Regions from separate parts of the Synechococcus sp. A15-60 genome, predicted to be linked through region 3. Evidence: predicted binding sites of a transcription regulator. Region 3 holds the regulator's gene; each other region holds the start of a gene.

Region 1 (5,246 bases), 430 kb from region 3:
GCATCGTCGGCATCGGCAAAGCCGGTAACCCCGACACCCAGGAAGGGGTGACGATCGTGGTGGGCCCCGGCACGGAAGCCATCGCCGGCGAAGGACACATCCTCACGGCCGGTGGCATCGACACCCACATCCACTTCATCTGCCCCCAGCAGATCGAAACCGCCCTGGCCAGCGGGGTCACCACCCTGATGGGCGGTGGCACCGGACCGGCCACCGGCACCAATGCCACCACCTGCACGCCCGGCGCCTTCCACATCGGCCGGATGCTCCAAGCCGCCGAAGGCTTGCCAGTGAACCTGGGCTTCTTCGGCAAAGGCAACGCCAGCACCCCAGAAGCCCTGGAAGAGCAGGTGCGCGCAGGCGCCTGCGGCCTGAAGCTGCATGAAGACTGGGGCACTACCCCCGCCACGATCGATGCCTGCCTGTCGGTGGCCGACCGGATGGATGTACAAGTGTGCATCCACACCGACACCTTGAATGAAGCCGGCTTCGTGGAAGACACGATCGCCGCCATCAAAGGACGCACCATTCACACCTTCCACACCGAAGGTGCCGGCGGCGGCCATGCCCCCGACATCATCAAGATCTGCGGCGAGGCCAACGTGCTTCCGAGCAGCACCAACCCAACCCGGCCCTACACCCGCAACACGCTCGAGGAACACCTCGACATGCTGATGGTGTGCCACCACCTCGACCCGAAGATCCCCGAGGACGTGGCCTTCGCCGAATCAAGGATCCGGCGCGAAACGATCGCCGCCGAAGACATCCTTCACGACCTGGGCGCCTTCTCGATCATCGCCAGCGACTCCCAAGCCATGGGCCGCGTGGGCGAGGTGATCACACGCACCTTCCAGACCGCCCACAAGATGAAGGTGCAGCGCGGTGCCCTGCCGGAAGACTCCGCTCGCAACGACAACCACCGGCTGAAGCGCTACATCGCCAAGGTGACGATCAACCCGGCGTTGGCCCACGGCATCAGCAGCGAGGTGGGGTCGATCGAAACCGGCAAGCTCGCCGATCTCGTACTTTGGAAGCCGGGCTTCTTCGGCATTCGCCCGGAACTGGTGGTGAAGGGCGGTTCGATCGTCTGGGCCCAGATGGGCGATGCCAACGCCTCGATTCCCACCCCCGGCCCGGTGCACGGCCGACCGATGTTCGGTGCCTTCGGCAAGGCCCTCGCCCCCAGTTGTCTCACCTTCGTGAGCGCAGCGGCGATGGATGCCGACATTCAACGCCAGCTGGGGCTGGAACGCACCTGCAGGGCGGTAATGGAAACGCGCAGCGTGGGTAAGAGCGGACTCAAGCTGAATTCAGCGCTGCCGGAGGTGAGCGTGGACCCGCAGACCTATGAGGTATTCGCCGACGGTGAATTGCTCACCTGCGAGCCCGCTGAAGTGCTGCCCCTGGCCCAGCGCTATCTGCTGCTTTGAGCCCCACGCTGTTGGTGGTCCAACACGTGGACCACGAAGGGCCTGATTTGATCGGCCGTTTGGCAACCCAACAAGACCTCACCATCCGAATCCTGCGTCCCGACCTGGGTGATGCGCTACCCGCTCCGGGCGACTGCCCTAACTGCCTGGCTTTGGTGCTGGGGGGACCGATGGGCGTGAACGATCGACACAGCCCAGGACTGAACTGGCTCCAAGCAGAACTCGATTGGCTAACTGCCTGGCACCAGGCTGAAAAGCCGGTCATCGGCATCTGCCTGGGGGCACAGCTTCTGGCTGTTGCCGCAGGCGGTTCAGTGGAACCACTGCATGTAGGGGAACCACCTCAGCCCCTAAAAGAAGTCGGGCTTGGGGCGATTCACTGGCTGATCGGAGCCGACACCGAACCGTTGCTGAAGAACCTGGGCACAAGCACCACGGTGCTGCATTGGCACGGCGACCGGATTCATCTCCCAAAGCAGGCGACGCTGCTGGGCTCCTCACTGCACTGTGCAGAACAGGTGTTTCGAGTCGGTCGCCACGCTCTTGGCCTGCAATGCCACCTCGAAGTGAGCACGGCATCACTCCAGCAATGGATCGTGCAAGACGAGGCCTATGTGGTGAGCGCCATGGGCGCGGAAGGCCCTGCGCAGATCATGCGGATGTGGCATCGCGTGGGAGACGACTTGCAAACCCAAGGCTCACGTTTCTTCGAAGCCGCCCTGCGGCAGTTGCTGCCGCTCACGACCGGAAGCAGCGCAGGCAAATAAGGTTTCGCCAAGCAAAAATCAAACGCAAAAGTTTTCTAAAACTGTATCCATCTGAACAACCAAAGAAGAAATCCACAGCGGACAATTATTTAGTAGCAACTGCTACCAAGCGTTCACCACGCAAGACGCGTGGCGCAGTACGACTCAGGCCATGGAACGGGGACCTGAGCTTGCTTCGTTGAACAACCATGACCACACTCCTCTATCGCGGAAACACCTACAGCCCCAACCACGGCGCCGCACAAAAGCCCGTGATTCAGCTGACGTACCGCCGCAATGTGTACCAGTCCCGCCAGACCACTCCTCAAAGGGTCCCCGTGGAGTTGATTTATCGCGGCGTTCAGTACACACGCTGAGGAATTCGCAACTCGGTATCAAGAAAAACAACTGAGGCCAGGGCCTTGAGGAGTTAATGGACCCAGCGATGCATTGGGTGCGTGGATCTGATTGCACAACCTCACGACTCCGACCTGGTGCTGCTTCAACCAGCGAGCATCCACGGAGTGTTCTGGCTCCAATGCCACTTTCCCGAAAGTGAGTGGGATGCTCTGCTGTCCGGGCAGGCCGTGTTCGAAGTGAATTGCATGAAGCAACTTGCTCAAGATGCTCGCCAAGCCGGCGTCAGCCTGGATTGGGCAACATCAGTGGCCTCCTGAGAGTCAGCCCGCTATCAGACGGTTTAAGCGTGGCAATTCGGCAAACGAATCGCGCCACTCTTGAGCCCAGAGCTCCTGACTGCGTTCATAAACACGCATCAACTCTTCAACGGCAGAATCACGAAAGTCGACGCGCAAATCCAAAAGTGGAAAAGCGGCTTCCCCACTCACTTGAAGCGCAGCCGATGTTGATGTGTCAGAGCGTTGGTCTCCGCCTGCTGCTTCACCTGCCTGAAGAGCCAACATCAATCGACGGCCTAATTTCCACGTCGGGTCGCTGCAGAGGAAAGATTCTTCGATTGCTGCAAGTACTGCATTACTAGCCAAATAATTTCCCGCCACTGAAAGATTTGCGTGATGGCGGTGGCCTGCCCAGCCTCCACAAGACTGGCCAGTCCAACAGGCTGTACGACCAGTGGAATCAATGAGATGAAACTGGCGTTGATCACGGTGAGGGTCATCGGCGAGCAGGCTGCTCAAGACCTCATCGGCATCCGCACTTTGTTCAAGCCGTTCCAGCCCACAGATGCCGAGATAAGGATTGGTGTGTGCTTGCGTAGCCACAGCACCAACCCCCGCACGAATGTGAGGGACGGTGGATCCCACCGCCAAATGGCAAGTTGCCACTGCGACCCCAAACCGGCCGTTGCTTGGATCTCGCGCAACGATCGAAAAGGTCATGTGAGGGCACTGTCAAGCCGCTGAATGGTTTCCAGCAAAACAGCAGTGCCATCCACACACTGGCGGTCAGTGGTGAATTCGGCCGCTGAATGGCTGAGACCATCGCGGCTGGGAACAAAAATCATGCCCATCGGCCAGCGACGGCCAATCTCTTGGGCATCGTGACTGGCACGACTCGGCAGCCCACTCCAGCGGAGGCCGAGATCCGTGGCCACTGACGCGATGGTCGACATCACCATGGCATCAGCTGGGGTCGGCTCCACCTGAAACTGAGGCTCCAAACGAATGGGGCATCCCGTCGCAGTGGAAATCCGCTCGAGCTCCATCTCCAGGTTGGAGACCAATTGATCCAAGACAGCGGGGCTGAGATCCCGAATATCCACCGTCATCGAAACGGAGCCGGGCACCACGTTGGCGGCATTGGGCCAAACCTCCAGCCGACCCACCGTCGCCACAGGATCCCCTGGGTGAAGTTGGGCGATGGACTCGACCGCGAGCACCACTCTGGAGGCTGCAGCCAACGCGTCCTTGCGCAACGTCATCGGCGTCGTACCGGCATGGTTGGGCTGACCCTCCACCTGAATGGAAAAACGACGCTGGCCAACGATGCCTTCAACAACACCGATGGCATCACCGCGATGCTCCAGCACAGCACCCTGCTCAACGTGCAATTCCAGAAATGCTGCAATCGCCTGATCAGCACGACGGGCAGACGCCAAGGACGGCCAGTGCCCCCCGATGCGCTTCAGGTTGACGTCAATCGGCTCACCGTTGCTGGTGGCATAAGCCGTTGGCTCAGCAGAGGCAGTCCCAGCCATGCCCTTGCAACCGACCATCGTTGACTCTTCGTCAGCGAAGGCCACCACTTCAAAGGAATGACGCAATTCAAGGCCTGCATCCATAAGGGCACGAGCTGCCTCAAGGCCGGCCAACACGCCGAGAACGCCATCAAAACGGCCGCCGGTTGGCACCGTATCTAAGTGAGAGCCCGTCATCAGCACGGGCAAAGTGGGATCCTGCCCTTCCAAGCGGCCAATCAGATTGCCAGCCGTATCGACACGAACTTTCAAGCCGGACGCTTTCATCCAGGCCGCCAGCTGATCACGACCCTGCACATCAGTCGCACTGAAGCCGCGCCGACACACACTGCCATCGGCCTGCAGACCGATGGAGGCCATCTGATCAAGCGATTGAATGAGGCGAGCACGGTTGGGGGTTACCGCTGTTTTCCGAACCGTTGCCTCCACTGGAGTGGCTTGTGGACGATTGGAAAGCAGTTGTGGCAATGGTCGTGACCCTTAGTTCAAACCAACGGTCACTCTCGCCTGGGTTTTCGAAACTTCCTGTCGTCAATGCAACTGTTTAACCCTGATCAAAGAATTCAAACGGGCATCAAGACACGCCATCCCAACCGCTCCGCCTCCTCTCGTGCCAAAGCGGGAACATCAGCAGCCACGAACATGCGGTGCAACATCTGCACTCCCAGCAGGTGGTTGATCACAGCGTCCATCTGAACACGCTCGGAATCCGTGGTCTGCGGGTGGTCATGGCGATCAAAGAGAGCCCGTACGCCGTCTTTGCTCAACAGTCCAGCGGCATCAATCGCTTCATCACTGAGATAGTCATCCGCCAACTGTTTCATCTGCGCCCACTTCTCCGGCTCCGTGTGGGCAGGGGGCGCCATGAAGGCAAACTTCTCACGCTTGTAGAGC
Region 2 (5,246 bases), 410 kb from region 3:
CAGGCTTCGTGTGTATCCAGCCACCGCGGAGCTCATACACAGCCGCGAGTTGGCATCGAAATTGTTGGTTCCCAGCGCTCCTTTCAGGAGTTTCTGAGCCAGGTAGTAATCCTCGGTATGAAACTGGCCTGACCCATACATGGCGATGGCGTTGGGTCCTTTGCTGGCCAGAGTGCTGCGGATGCGTCCGGTCAGTAGATCAAAAGCGCTGTCCCAGCTAATCGGTTGAAAGTCGTCGTTGAGTGTGGGGCGGTACAGCGGTCGATTTAAACGTCCGCGGGCCAGGGTTTCACCCACCGTGGCGCCTTTGATGCAGACCTGTCCGAGACTGGAAGGGTGTTGGCGGTCGCCGCGTGCGGCCCACATGGGATTGCCTTCAGCATCGCGCTTCACGGATTTGCCTGCCTCGCCCGGAGGCAGCAGTTCCAGGCCGCAGCCCACGCCGCAGTAAGGACATTGGCTTGTGGGGTTAGCTCTGGAATCAGTCACATCCGGAGAGGCAGAAATTCAAAAACCCGGGGGAAGTCCCCCGGGCATTCGGATGGCAGTCGAACTGCAAACTCCGATCAGAAGTGGATTTTGATCCTTAGGCGACCGCTTCTGCCGTTTCGCCTTCATGCAGATCCGCAAAGGAACCTTTGGGTTCCTTGAGGAAGAAGTAGCAGAAGAAAGCAACGATCAGGCCAGCGATTCCAAGAATCTGGAAGAAGCGGCTGTTGGAGTTGGCGATCACCGTCGGATCGGGCTCGGCACCACCACCCATCCACATGGGCAGGAGGCTGAAGATGGTGAGGTAAGTCACGGCACCAACGTTGCCGTAGGCACCGACGAGACCTGCCACCTGTCCGGTGACGCGGCGCTTCACCAGAGGCACCAAAGCGAAGGTTGCACCCTCGCCGGATTGCACGAAGAAAGAGGCGAGCATGGTGATCACCACAGCCACGAAGATTCCAGATGTGCCGGAGAACGTGCCGGGTTTGATCATGCTCATCACCAGATAGCCGATTCCAAGGCCAGCGGTGAGGAAGGCCATGGTGTTTTTGCGGCTGCCGACCTTGTCGGAGATCAATCCGCCGGCGGGACGAGCCACCAGATTCACGAACGCGAAACAGGAAGCGAGGATGCCCGCGGTTGCCTTCGGTAAATCGAAGGTGGTTTCGAAGAAGGTGGGAAGCATCGACACCACAGCAAGCTCGGAGCCGAAGTTCACGATGTAGGTGAGCTCAAGAATGGCCACCTGGCGGAATTCATAGCGATCTTCCTTGGGGTACACCTTGTTGCCGAGGATCAATTCTCGGTTGGTGCGGATGATTCCCCAGGTTTGGAAGATGAACCAAAGGGCAACAGCTCCGAGAGCCAATGGGTAGGTGCTGGCAGTCAGGAAACCAACCTTTTGCAGGCGCCAGCAGAGCACGGCCAGGATGGCTGCGAAAGGAACGTTCATTCCCAGCAGTCCCCAGAAGTCACGCATGGAAGTGACTTCTGGGGACTGCTGTCCTCTCGGGGCGCTGGTACACCTTTCCAGGAGGAGTGTCGGTGACGCTGAAGAAGTAAAAGACTCCGTAAATGGCGGAAATAATGCCGCTCAGGGCGATGGCACCACGCCAATTGAGAATCGCGCCGGTGGGCAGTTCGAAACCGCCGGAGAAGGACAGGAAGCCAGCGATGGCCACCATGGTGAGGGCAGAGAAGGCAGAGCCGAAGTTGCCCCAGCCGCCGTAGATGCCTTCAGCCAGGCCGATTTCCTTGGGCGGGAACCACTCAGCCACCATGCGGATGCCGATCACGAAGCCCGCACCAACGATGGAGAGGAGCAGACGAGCCACCACCAGGGAATTGAAATCCTGGGCTGCGGCAAACAGCAAACAGGGAATGGCTGAGAAGACCAGAATCGAGGAATACGTAATTCTTGGCCCAAATTTGTCGAGCAGCATGCCGATCAGCACGCGTGCGGGAATGGTGAGAGCCACGTTGCAGATGGCCACCGTGCGGATTTGACCCACCGTCAGGTCAAGGTCTGCTTTCACGGTGGTGGCCAGAGGAGCCAGATTGAACCAGACCACGAAGGTCAGGAAAAAGGCGATCCAGGTGAGATGAAGAGTTCGGTATCTCCCCTGGAACGACCAGAGTTCGCCAAGCATGGGGTTTGTTTGGGATGGAGAGTCAAACCCCGGCGTCGAAACGAAGGCGCCCAGGATTTCAAAATGCGGCGCTCATGCAGACCGCCGGATAATTGCACCATTCGGTGGGCACGTGATTCGTTGCATTGGCTACCGAAATCCCCCACTCGGGGGTCTGGCGGCTGAAAGTTCAGCATTGCTACGCATTGATTGGTAGCGGTTGTTACGTGTATTGGCCGGTCTTTAATTAACTGGCGTTCTGAGGGTCCTGTGAGCTCGCGATCGCTCAGAGCAGTGGTGTTTGCCGGCGGTGCTAGTCGTCGGATGGGAACCGACAAAGCATTGATCACCACTGCGGACGGATCCACCTGGTTGGAGCGGCAGGTGCGGCTGTTGCGTTCCCTCGGGCTTGAGGTGTGTGTCATGAGTGCTCATGCCAACCATCGACGCTGTCTGTCCGGTTGGCTCGGGGTCACGGTGCATGCCGAACCATGGAGCCCCGCAGGGCCTCTTCGTGCGCTCAGTTGCCTGCTGAATGCCGATGAGACCCAGGCTCTGCTGACCTCGCCGGTGGACATGCCTGCGTTGCAGATTGAGGCGTTGCAAGCGCTTTTGGACGCTTGGCGTCGGAATGAATCGCGAGCGCTGGTGGCCGACGATGGTCAACGTCTTCAGCCTTTGCTGGGCATCTACCCGTGTAGTGCCATCAATCGCGCGGCGCTGGATGCTGAATTGTGTGATGGACAGGCGCGATGGCTTGGCTGGCTGCAGCGGATTGATTACGACAGCCTGCAACTGCCTGCGCAGCAGCTCAGCAATGTGAATGATCCAACCGATCTGGCAGCGTTGGTTGGATGACTTGCGCATCTCCAGTGTCGACGCTTGATCAATGGACCAGGCCGCTGGGGGTGCTGAGGCTCTCACTGACCGCCCGTTGCAATTTGGCGTGTCCCTATTGCTGTCCGGATTCCGCCGATCCTCCGGGAACGTTGACGCTGGATCAGCAGTTGCGTTTGATCCGCGTTGCGGCTCGCCTCGGTGTGCGCACCCTTCGCCTCACCGGTGGTGAACCCCTGCTTAGTGATCGGTTGATGCCATTGTTGGCCGGGGTTGCCGACGGCAGATGCACCCCTGGCGATCCTCTGGTTGGTTTGCGTGACGTGGCGCTCACCACCAATGGGGTGTTGCTGTCCGAGGGGCGCGCCAGGGCTTTGAAGAACACAGGCCTGGATCGCATCACCGTGAGTTTGGATGCTGTTGACGGCGCCGTGGCAGCAACGATGGCCGGACTGCGTGGCGGACGGAGTGCCGGTGATGGATTGGTGCAGACGACCACTGGCTGGTGGGAATCGGTTGCCGACGTAAAGACGCTTGGCGGCTTCGAGTTGCGTTTCAGCGTTTGCAGATCGGTTTGAACATAGATTGGTGCAGCAAGTGCTGGCTGGTCTGGTCGCTGCACGAGCTGCTGGGTTCGATCCAGCTGCAGGTGACCTCAAGCTCAATGCGGTGATTCAACGGGGTGTGAACGACGATCAGTTGATCCCCCTGGCGGAGCTGGCGCGCAGTCAGAGGATGGAATTGCGCCTGATCGAATACATGGATGTGGGCAATCGCAATGGCTGGCGAATGGATCAGGTGCTGCCGGCTGAGGTGATGGTGCAGCGCATTGCTGAGCATTGGCCCCTCAGATCACTGGGTCGGAACCCTGGAGGCACTGCTCGGCGTTGGCGTTATCACGATGAAGTGAGTGACGTTGGTGTGGTTGCTTCCATCAGTGAGCCGTTCTGCGGTGATTGCAACCGTCTACGCATTACGGCCGATGGTCAGGCTTTTACTTGTTTGTTCGCTGCCCAAGGAACTGATTTGACCCCTGCCATGGGGTCCGATCAGGAGTTGGAGCATGCCATTCGTTCTCTCTGGCAGAAACGATCTGATCGCTACAGCGAGGAGCGCCATTGCACGGCTGATTCTCTCCCTCGAGCAGAAATGGCCTATCTGGGCGGTTGAATTAATTGAATCAATGTCCCATGTGTAAGTCGTTAGCTTGTTCCGCGTAGGCCTCACCAGAGATAGGCTGGGGATCTTGCAGATTGACGGTCCATTCAAGGCTGGTCCCCTTGATTGCGAATCCTGGCAATTCAAGGTTAATGCCTTCAATAATTAGTTCCTGTAAAAAGCCGTCTTGAACTCCTTGATTGACGCCTTGTAATGCCGAAATTTCGAGTCTTGCGAAGGTATTGTCATTGGGAGCACCTGAGCTGTCCACTACCAGTTCACTGCCTCCCTGCAGATTGGTGAGCGGGATGAATGCGGCTTCGTCTTTGTCGAGATAAAAACTGATAGTCCGACCCAACAGTGGATCGATTGTGATATCACCCCAAAACAACAATTGCACATCATCGAGATAGACGGTCCCAATACCAGTTATGGGATCGACACTTCCACCAATCATGCCTATTTCAGCCTCTACTTTTCCAGAAAGTTCTACTAAGCCAATAGCAAGATTCTGAGTAAAATTTTGCTCGGCTTGAGGGCAGATGAATGAAAGTACTTTACCGCTTTCGTCTAATCCGAGGCTTACAATGGCTTCCCCAAATTCCATGGTACCTGGCCTTGGGAAACCTGGAAAAAATTCTTCGGGCGTATAAGTGAATGTTACGTCTTGAGCTATCGATTGGAGCGTTACATCATTGTCTCTTGTGTGGTTGGGAATTAGGGAGCGTTGTACTGGTGGGATCTTGTTTTGGAAGCTTAAGGAGAATATTTTTGGACTGTATGTCAATGGATAGATTTCACGAACGCTTTGTGTCTGGTTTGCATAAGCACTTTCCAACAGTTGCTGTTGTGATGTAAGCATCGGGAGAATAAATCTGGTTTAAATTTACTGCCTCACAACTGGTTGTCACGTGTTTGGCGGCTTCGAGTTGCGTTTCAGCGTTTGCAGATCGGTTTGAACATGGATTGGTGCAGCAAGTGCTGGCTGGTCTGGTCGCTGCACGAGCTGCTGGGTTCGATCCAGCTGCAGGTGACCTCAAGCTCAATGCGGTGATTCAACGGGGTGTGAACGACGATCAGTTGATCCCCCTGGCGGAGCTGGCGCGCAGTCAGAGGATGGAATTGCGCCTG
Region 3 (5,246 bases):
AGGGAGGCCGCTTCAAAGTGATGGGCAAACTACAGGGCGAACTGGCGGATGTCGGTACCGGTGACGCCCGGCTCCGCTTGTTAATGCCGCAGACCTTCATGAATGAAAGCGGCCGCTCGATCCGTGCGGCTCTCGACTGGTTCGGTTTCGACATCCATCAGCTGATCGTCCTTGTGGATGACATGGATCTACCGCTGGGTCGGCTGCGGCTGCGTGCTGGCGGTGGAGCAGGAGGCCATAACGGCTTGAAAAGCACCATTCAGCATCTGGGAACGCAGCAATTCGCCCGGTTGCGCATCGGGATTGGAGCCCCTGGCCGCACCCCGGAGGAGCGTCGTGCCCGCACTGTGTCCCACGTACTCGGTCAGTTCAATCGGGACGAAGAGCCGCTTCTCAAGGATGTGCTGAACGAGGTTCTTCGAGGACTGGAACGCATCCAGCGCCAAGGTCTGGATCGTGCTGGAAATCACCTCAACGGGTTGAATCTGGCTCCGTTGACTGAAGATGAAGCGGTCTGATGGCGCGGTTGCCAGCTACCACAGCTCACTTGCGTGTGCTTCATCAGAGCTTTCGCGATCAATGCCTTCAGGGTGAAGTCCAGGCGGGTGGATTCATCTGGGAATTTCAGTGGTTCTTCGATCGCGGTGAACTTTGCGTTGAACCTTCACTGGGTAGAGCCCTGATTCAGGACGCTCTTCAGCGCTTTTTGGTGAAGTCGGATTATCGGTTGGAGGCCGGTGGGGATTACAGCTTTACGGTCAGGGCCCGGTTTTGATGGAAGGTGGTTCCGGCCAATCCAGCGGAAACCCGAGGGTTTTTTCCAGTATCACCAGCGCTGCAAGCGCGTCCAGTTCACCCGGGGGCAGTTGCAGTCCGAGAGGCACCAGCCTGCGCCAACCTCGCGGTGGCCACAGCTGCCAATAGCGGGTTCGTGCCGTCAGCGTCGTGCCCCGTTCATCCACCAAAGTCACTGGCAGAACATTGGAGAGTTGCGCTGTCCAGTGAGCACTTGAGGTGCCGTTGCCCACGATCAATCGTTCCGGCGGTGTGGAGCGTTGCCAGCGTTCCAGGGTGTTCAGCACAGCATCGGCAGGCAGCACATGCCCTTCGATCACGCAGCGTTGATCCAGGGACGCGAGCACCAGCCCGCACTTGCTTCGACCAGGATCAAGGGCGGCAATCCAGCTCATGGGCTCGCAGCATTGGAATTGGATCCGGAGCTTCGCTTGATTCTGAGCTCGATCGCCACCGGATCGGCCGTTTCGCTGCGGCGTGCCGCTACCGCCTCGAGTTCAACGCGTCCCTCTCCCTGTTCGATCAGTTCCTTTGCGAGGCTGTTGAGGGAGTTGCCATCAAATTGAAGGCCCTGGCTGAGGGAGCCGCGGCGCTGAGCCTCTGCCAGCGTCGATGCCAGCAGCAGATTGAGGCGGTTGCGGATGGCTTGCGGATCGCGTTCGTTGCTGTTGATCGCTGTTGTGGCCAGCACTTCACCTTCGATGGTGACAGTGACATTGGGTCGGACATCCGGGAAGGCATAGACCACGCGTTCACCGCGAAGCACATTGGCGGCGGAGCGCAGGAGAACCACCCAGGTGCCGGGCTTGCGAATGGCCTGTTCGAGCCGGTTGATGTCCTGTCGCGGCACCAAGAGAATCTGACGATCCGGGGCTTCCCCCGGCAACACCTGTTGATAGGCCAGTTGATTGGCTTCTCTGAGAATTTGGTCGATGACCTGGCGTGCCTGATCCGGTCGATCGAGTTTGAGGGTGACCGTGGCAAGGGGCTGGCCGCTGCTGATCGCCACGTTGCCCCGTCTTAGGGCCAGGAGATTTTTCTCCAGTTGCAGCAGTTCGTTTTCACCAGCGCGAATTTGTTGACGAACAGCCTGGAGCTCTGCATCCGTGCGTCGGATTTCGGCATCACGATTGCTGACGTCTTGGCTGAGGCGCTGACGTTCCGCTTCTAGGCGAAGGGTCTGTTCCTGCAGTGGTTGCAGCGTGCTTCGTAATTCGCTGGCGCGGGCTTGCGCGTCAGCCAGAGTCTGTCGAGCTGCGATTTCATCGCTGCGAGCCTGCTCGAGCTGCTCGCGTGACTCCTGCTGCGCCTCTCGACTGGCCTTCAAGGCGGTGCGGCTGCTGCGTAGACGCGCCTGGAGTTCATCGAGTTCGAAGAGACCGACCCGCAGTTGGCGACTCACCAGCAGCATCAGCCCGAGCGATAGAACACTGATGAGGCTTCCCGTGAGCACAGTGATCACCACGGCGGTCTGTCGGGGGCGTAGGCCAAACAGACTCAATCGGGCTTTGCCCACCTTTGAGCCCAGGCGATCTCCAAGCGTTGAAAGCACCCCTCCCAGGATGAGGAGGCTCAACAGCAGCAGCCAGCCTGTCACGTGCTTTCAACCCTGCGGCAGGCCGCTGAAGTGGTGCCCATCTTCACCCGTCGAGCGCTCAGCTGAAGCGCTTGGCCAGGGCGATGGGGTCAAGAACGGTGATCTTTTTGCGGTCGATCTCCACTAAGCCGGAGTTGCGCAGGTCTCCGAGCAAACGGGTGATTGTGACCCGCGTGGAGCCGATGGCTTCGGCAATGGCTTGGTGGGACAAACGCAGGTCGATCGTGATGCCCTGCGTGCTGGGAATGCCGAAATCGCGGCAAAGCACCAACAGAAAACTCACCAGCCGCGACGACATGTCGCGGTGTGTGAGCGTTTCGATCATGGTTTCGGTCTGGAGGATGCGGCTGGACAGACCCTGCAAGAGGAGAAGACCGACGCTGGTGTCGGCTTCGATTGCTTGCCTCACAGAGCTCGCCGGAGCTGTCACCATCTCCACCCGCGTAAAAGCAACGGAGTGATAGAAGCGATCGGAACGATGACCAGTGAGCAGTGAGAGCACCCCGAAGAGACTGTTTTCTCGCAGCAGCGCCACGGTGATTTCTTCGCCGGACTCATAGACCCTGGAAAGACGCACGGCGCCGCGGCGAATTAAGTAAACGCGTTCCGCCGGGTCGCCAGGGAAAAAGATCGTTTTGTTGCGCTCCACCAGTTCGGTACTGGCGCCCTCCAGATCACGAATCACCTCCAGCAGCGTGCGGCTGGAGGGCGTGGGAGCGTTAGTCAGGCTGGTTTCAGGCAACCGACCAACGTGTGGGACGGTCCGGCTGAATCCGCGTATCGCTTCTGCCATCTCCAGCCATCTGATGGAGGGAAGTTACGGAGCGATGCGGGGTCACCCTGTAGCAATCAACACGTTTCAGGCTGCTGGTCAGTTCTGGAGTGCTTGCCCTTGGCATGCCATCAGCTGCTTGAGGCCAGGTTCGGCTAAGTCCAGCAGGCTGTTCAGCTGTTTGCGGCTGAAGGCTGCACCTTCAGCTGTGCCCTGCAGCTCCAGAAGATCTCCGGCGTCGTTCATCACGACATTCAGATCCACATCGGCACGGCTGTCTTCGCTGTAGTCGAGATCCAGTTGAGGGGCGCCATCGATCAGACCCACAGACACGGCGGCCACCTGTGCTTGCACGGGACTATCGCTGAGGAGGCCTTGCTCGACTAAGCGTTCGCAGCCTTTCTGCAAGGCCAGCCAGGAGCCGGTGATCGCCGCGGTTCGGGTGCCCGCATCAGCCTGAATCACGTCGCAGTCCACGAGCAGGGTGTTTTCCCCAAGCACGTCCATGTTGAGGCACGCCCGCAGGCTGCGACCGATCAAGCGCTGAATCTCCTGCGTGCGGCCGGAGAGTTTCATCAATTCGCGCCGCTGACGTTCTGGAGTGGATCCCGGCAGCAATCGATATTCAGCACTCAGCCACCCCAGACCTTGATCCCGACGCCAGCGGGGGACCCCCTCTTCGTGGCAAACGCTGCAGAGCACTGCGGTTCGGCCGGTGCGCACGATCACGGAGCTCAGGGCAAAGCCCATGGGGTCCCATTCCACGGAGAACGCCCTCAGGTCGGCGGGCGAGCGGCCATCGTTGCGAGCGGTTTCGCCCATCAGTTATTTGCGGATGTTGATGAGCCTGACATTCGGCATGAGACACCAGGGATGGTGTCGAAGATCTTGTGGATCGCGTTTTCACCGCTAGATTCGAAGTCCGCTGGCTGTTGTGGGCCAGCCAAGACGAACGCGATGACCGCAAGCCTGAGCTCCAGCCATCGATCCCGCGACACACGCGGTGCCGATCATGGAGTCGTGGAGCGCTCGCGTCTCCAGCCTTTACCAGCACTCGACCCCCGTCCGCCACTGCATCTGGTGGCTCCCGAAGGCCAGCTTCAGGTCCACACCGCGCCCTACCGCGGCAGTTTTGGCACTGTGCTGAGTCAGGCGTTGCGCAGTGCTGGTCTGGGAAGCCGCGTTGGCGTGGCGCAGTTTCTCAAGGGCGGTGTTGCCCAGGGCCCTGAGGCTGCGCTCACTTTGTGTGACCGCATGACCTGGATGCGACCAGCGGTGATGGAATGTTTGTCGCAGCCCGCCAGCGCATCCCTGCCCTCCACCATTGAGGCGGTCGAAGCGATCTGGTTGGTGTGCCGTGCTCATCTCGCCTGCGGCGATCTTGATCAGCTGGTGCTTGATGAGCTGGGTTTGGCGATTGCGCTTGGATACCTCGATGAAGAGGATGTGCGTGCGAGTTTGGAAGCCCGTCCAGGATCCATGGATGTGATCATCACAGGGACTTCCATTCCTGAGTCTCTGATGGGGCTCGCGGATCAGGTCACCGAACTGCGCCGGGGTTTCTGATGCTTAAGAACGACCGCTGGATCACGGAACAGGCTGCCTCCGGCATGCTGGAACCTTTTCAGGGTGGCTTGGTTCGTCACCTCGATCCCGATCACCGACAGCATCCTGTTCTGAGTTTCGGATGTTCGTCCTATGGCTACGACCTGCGGCTGTCGCCTCAGGAGTTTCTGATTTTCAAACACGTGCCCGGCACGGTGATGAATCCCAAGCGATTCAACCCCGCCAACCTCGAACCCACGGAACTGCACCGGGATGAGGACGGTGAGTATTTCATTCTTCCTGCCCATTCCTACGGGCTTGGTGTGGCGCTGGAAAAAATGAAAGTGCCGCCGAACATCACCGTGATTTGCCTTGGCAAAAGCACCTATGCGCGCTTGGGCATCATTGTGAACACCACGCCGGCGGAAGCCAGCTGGGAAGGTCATCTCACGCTGGAATTCAGCAACAGTTCCGGAGCTGACTGCCGGATCTATGCCAATGAAGGGATCTGCCAGCTGTTGTTTTTTGAGGGTGATC

What was found. Region 3 encodes NtcA, which controls nitrogen genes in cyanobacteria. Its sites were predicted from a motif close to GTANCNNNNGNTAC; they were not measured.
Region 1: the regulator NtcA is predicted to act here: its motif matches at 2,290-2,303, upstream of SynA1560_RS13295 (DUF4278 domain-containing protein).
Region 2: the regulator NtcA is predicted to act here: its motif matches at 2,334-2,347, upstream of SynA1560_RS13375 (molybdenum cofactor guanylyltransferase).

Annotation. Positions count from the first base shown of each region.
Region 1 covers NZ_CP047933.1:2,467,906-2,473,151, forward strand. The annotation lists gene ureC (urease subunit alpha) at 1-1,430, shown strand, start outside; gene SynA1560_RS13290 (type 1 glutamine amidotransferase) at 1,445-2,197, shown strand; gene SynA1560_RS13295 (DUF4278 domain-containing protein) at 2,386-2,553, shown strand; gene SynA1560_RS13300 (hypothetical protein) at 2,635-2,853, shown strand; gene SynA1560_RS13305 (DUF1028 domain-containing protein) at 2,857-3,534, opposite strand; gene SynA1560_RS13310 (Zn-dependent hydrolase) at 3,531-4,820, opposite strand; gene asnB (asparagine synthase (glutamine-hydrolyzing)) at 4,916-5,246, opposite strand, start outside.
Region 2 covers NZ_CP047933.1:2,482,312-2,487,557, reverse strand. The annotation lists gene SynA1560_RS13385 (molybdopterin oxidoreductase family protein) at 1-489, opposite strand, end outside; partial or broken gene SynA1560_RS13380 (MFS transporter) at 587-2,141, opposite strand; gene SynA1560_RS13375 (molybdenum cofactor guanylyltransferase) at 2,391-2,978, shown strand; partial or broken gene SynA1560_RS13995 (GTP 3',8-cyclase MoaA) at 2,975-4,127, shown strand; gene SynA1560_RS13360 (hypothetical protein) at 4,138-4,977, opposite strand; partial or broken gene SynA1560_RS13355 (cyclic pyranopterin phosphate synthase MoaA) at 5,082-5,246, shown strand, end outside.
Region 3 covers NZ_CP047933.1:351,940-357,185, forward strand. The annotation lists gene pth (aminoacyl-tRNA hydrolase) at 1-518, shown strand, start outside; gene SynA1560_RS01645 (DUF3146 family protein) at 518-775, shown strand; gene SynA1560_RS01650 (RuvX/YqgF family protein) at 759-1,190, opposite strand; gene SynA1560_RS01655 (DUF3084 domain-containing protein) at 1,187-2,392, opposite strand; gene ntcA (global nitrogen regulator NtcA) at 2,451-3,185, opposite strand; gene rph (ribonuclease PH) at 3,264-3,986, opposite strand; gene SynA1560_RS01670 (cob(I)yrinic acid a,c-diamide adenosyltransferase) at 4,122-4,730, shown strand; gene dcd (dCTP deaminase) at 4,730-5,246, shown strand, end outside.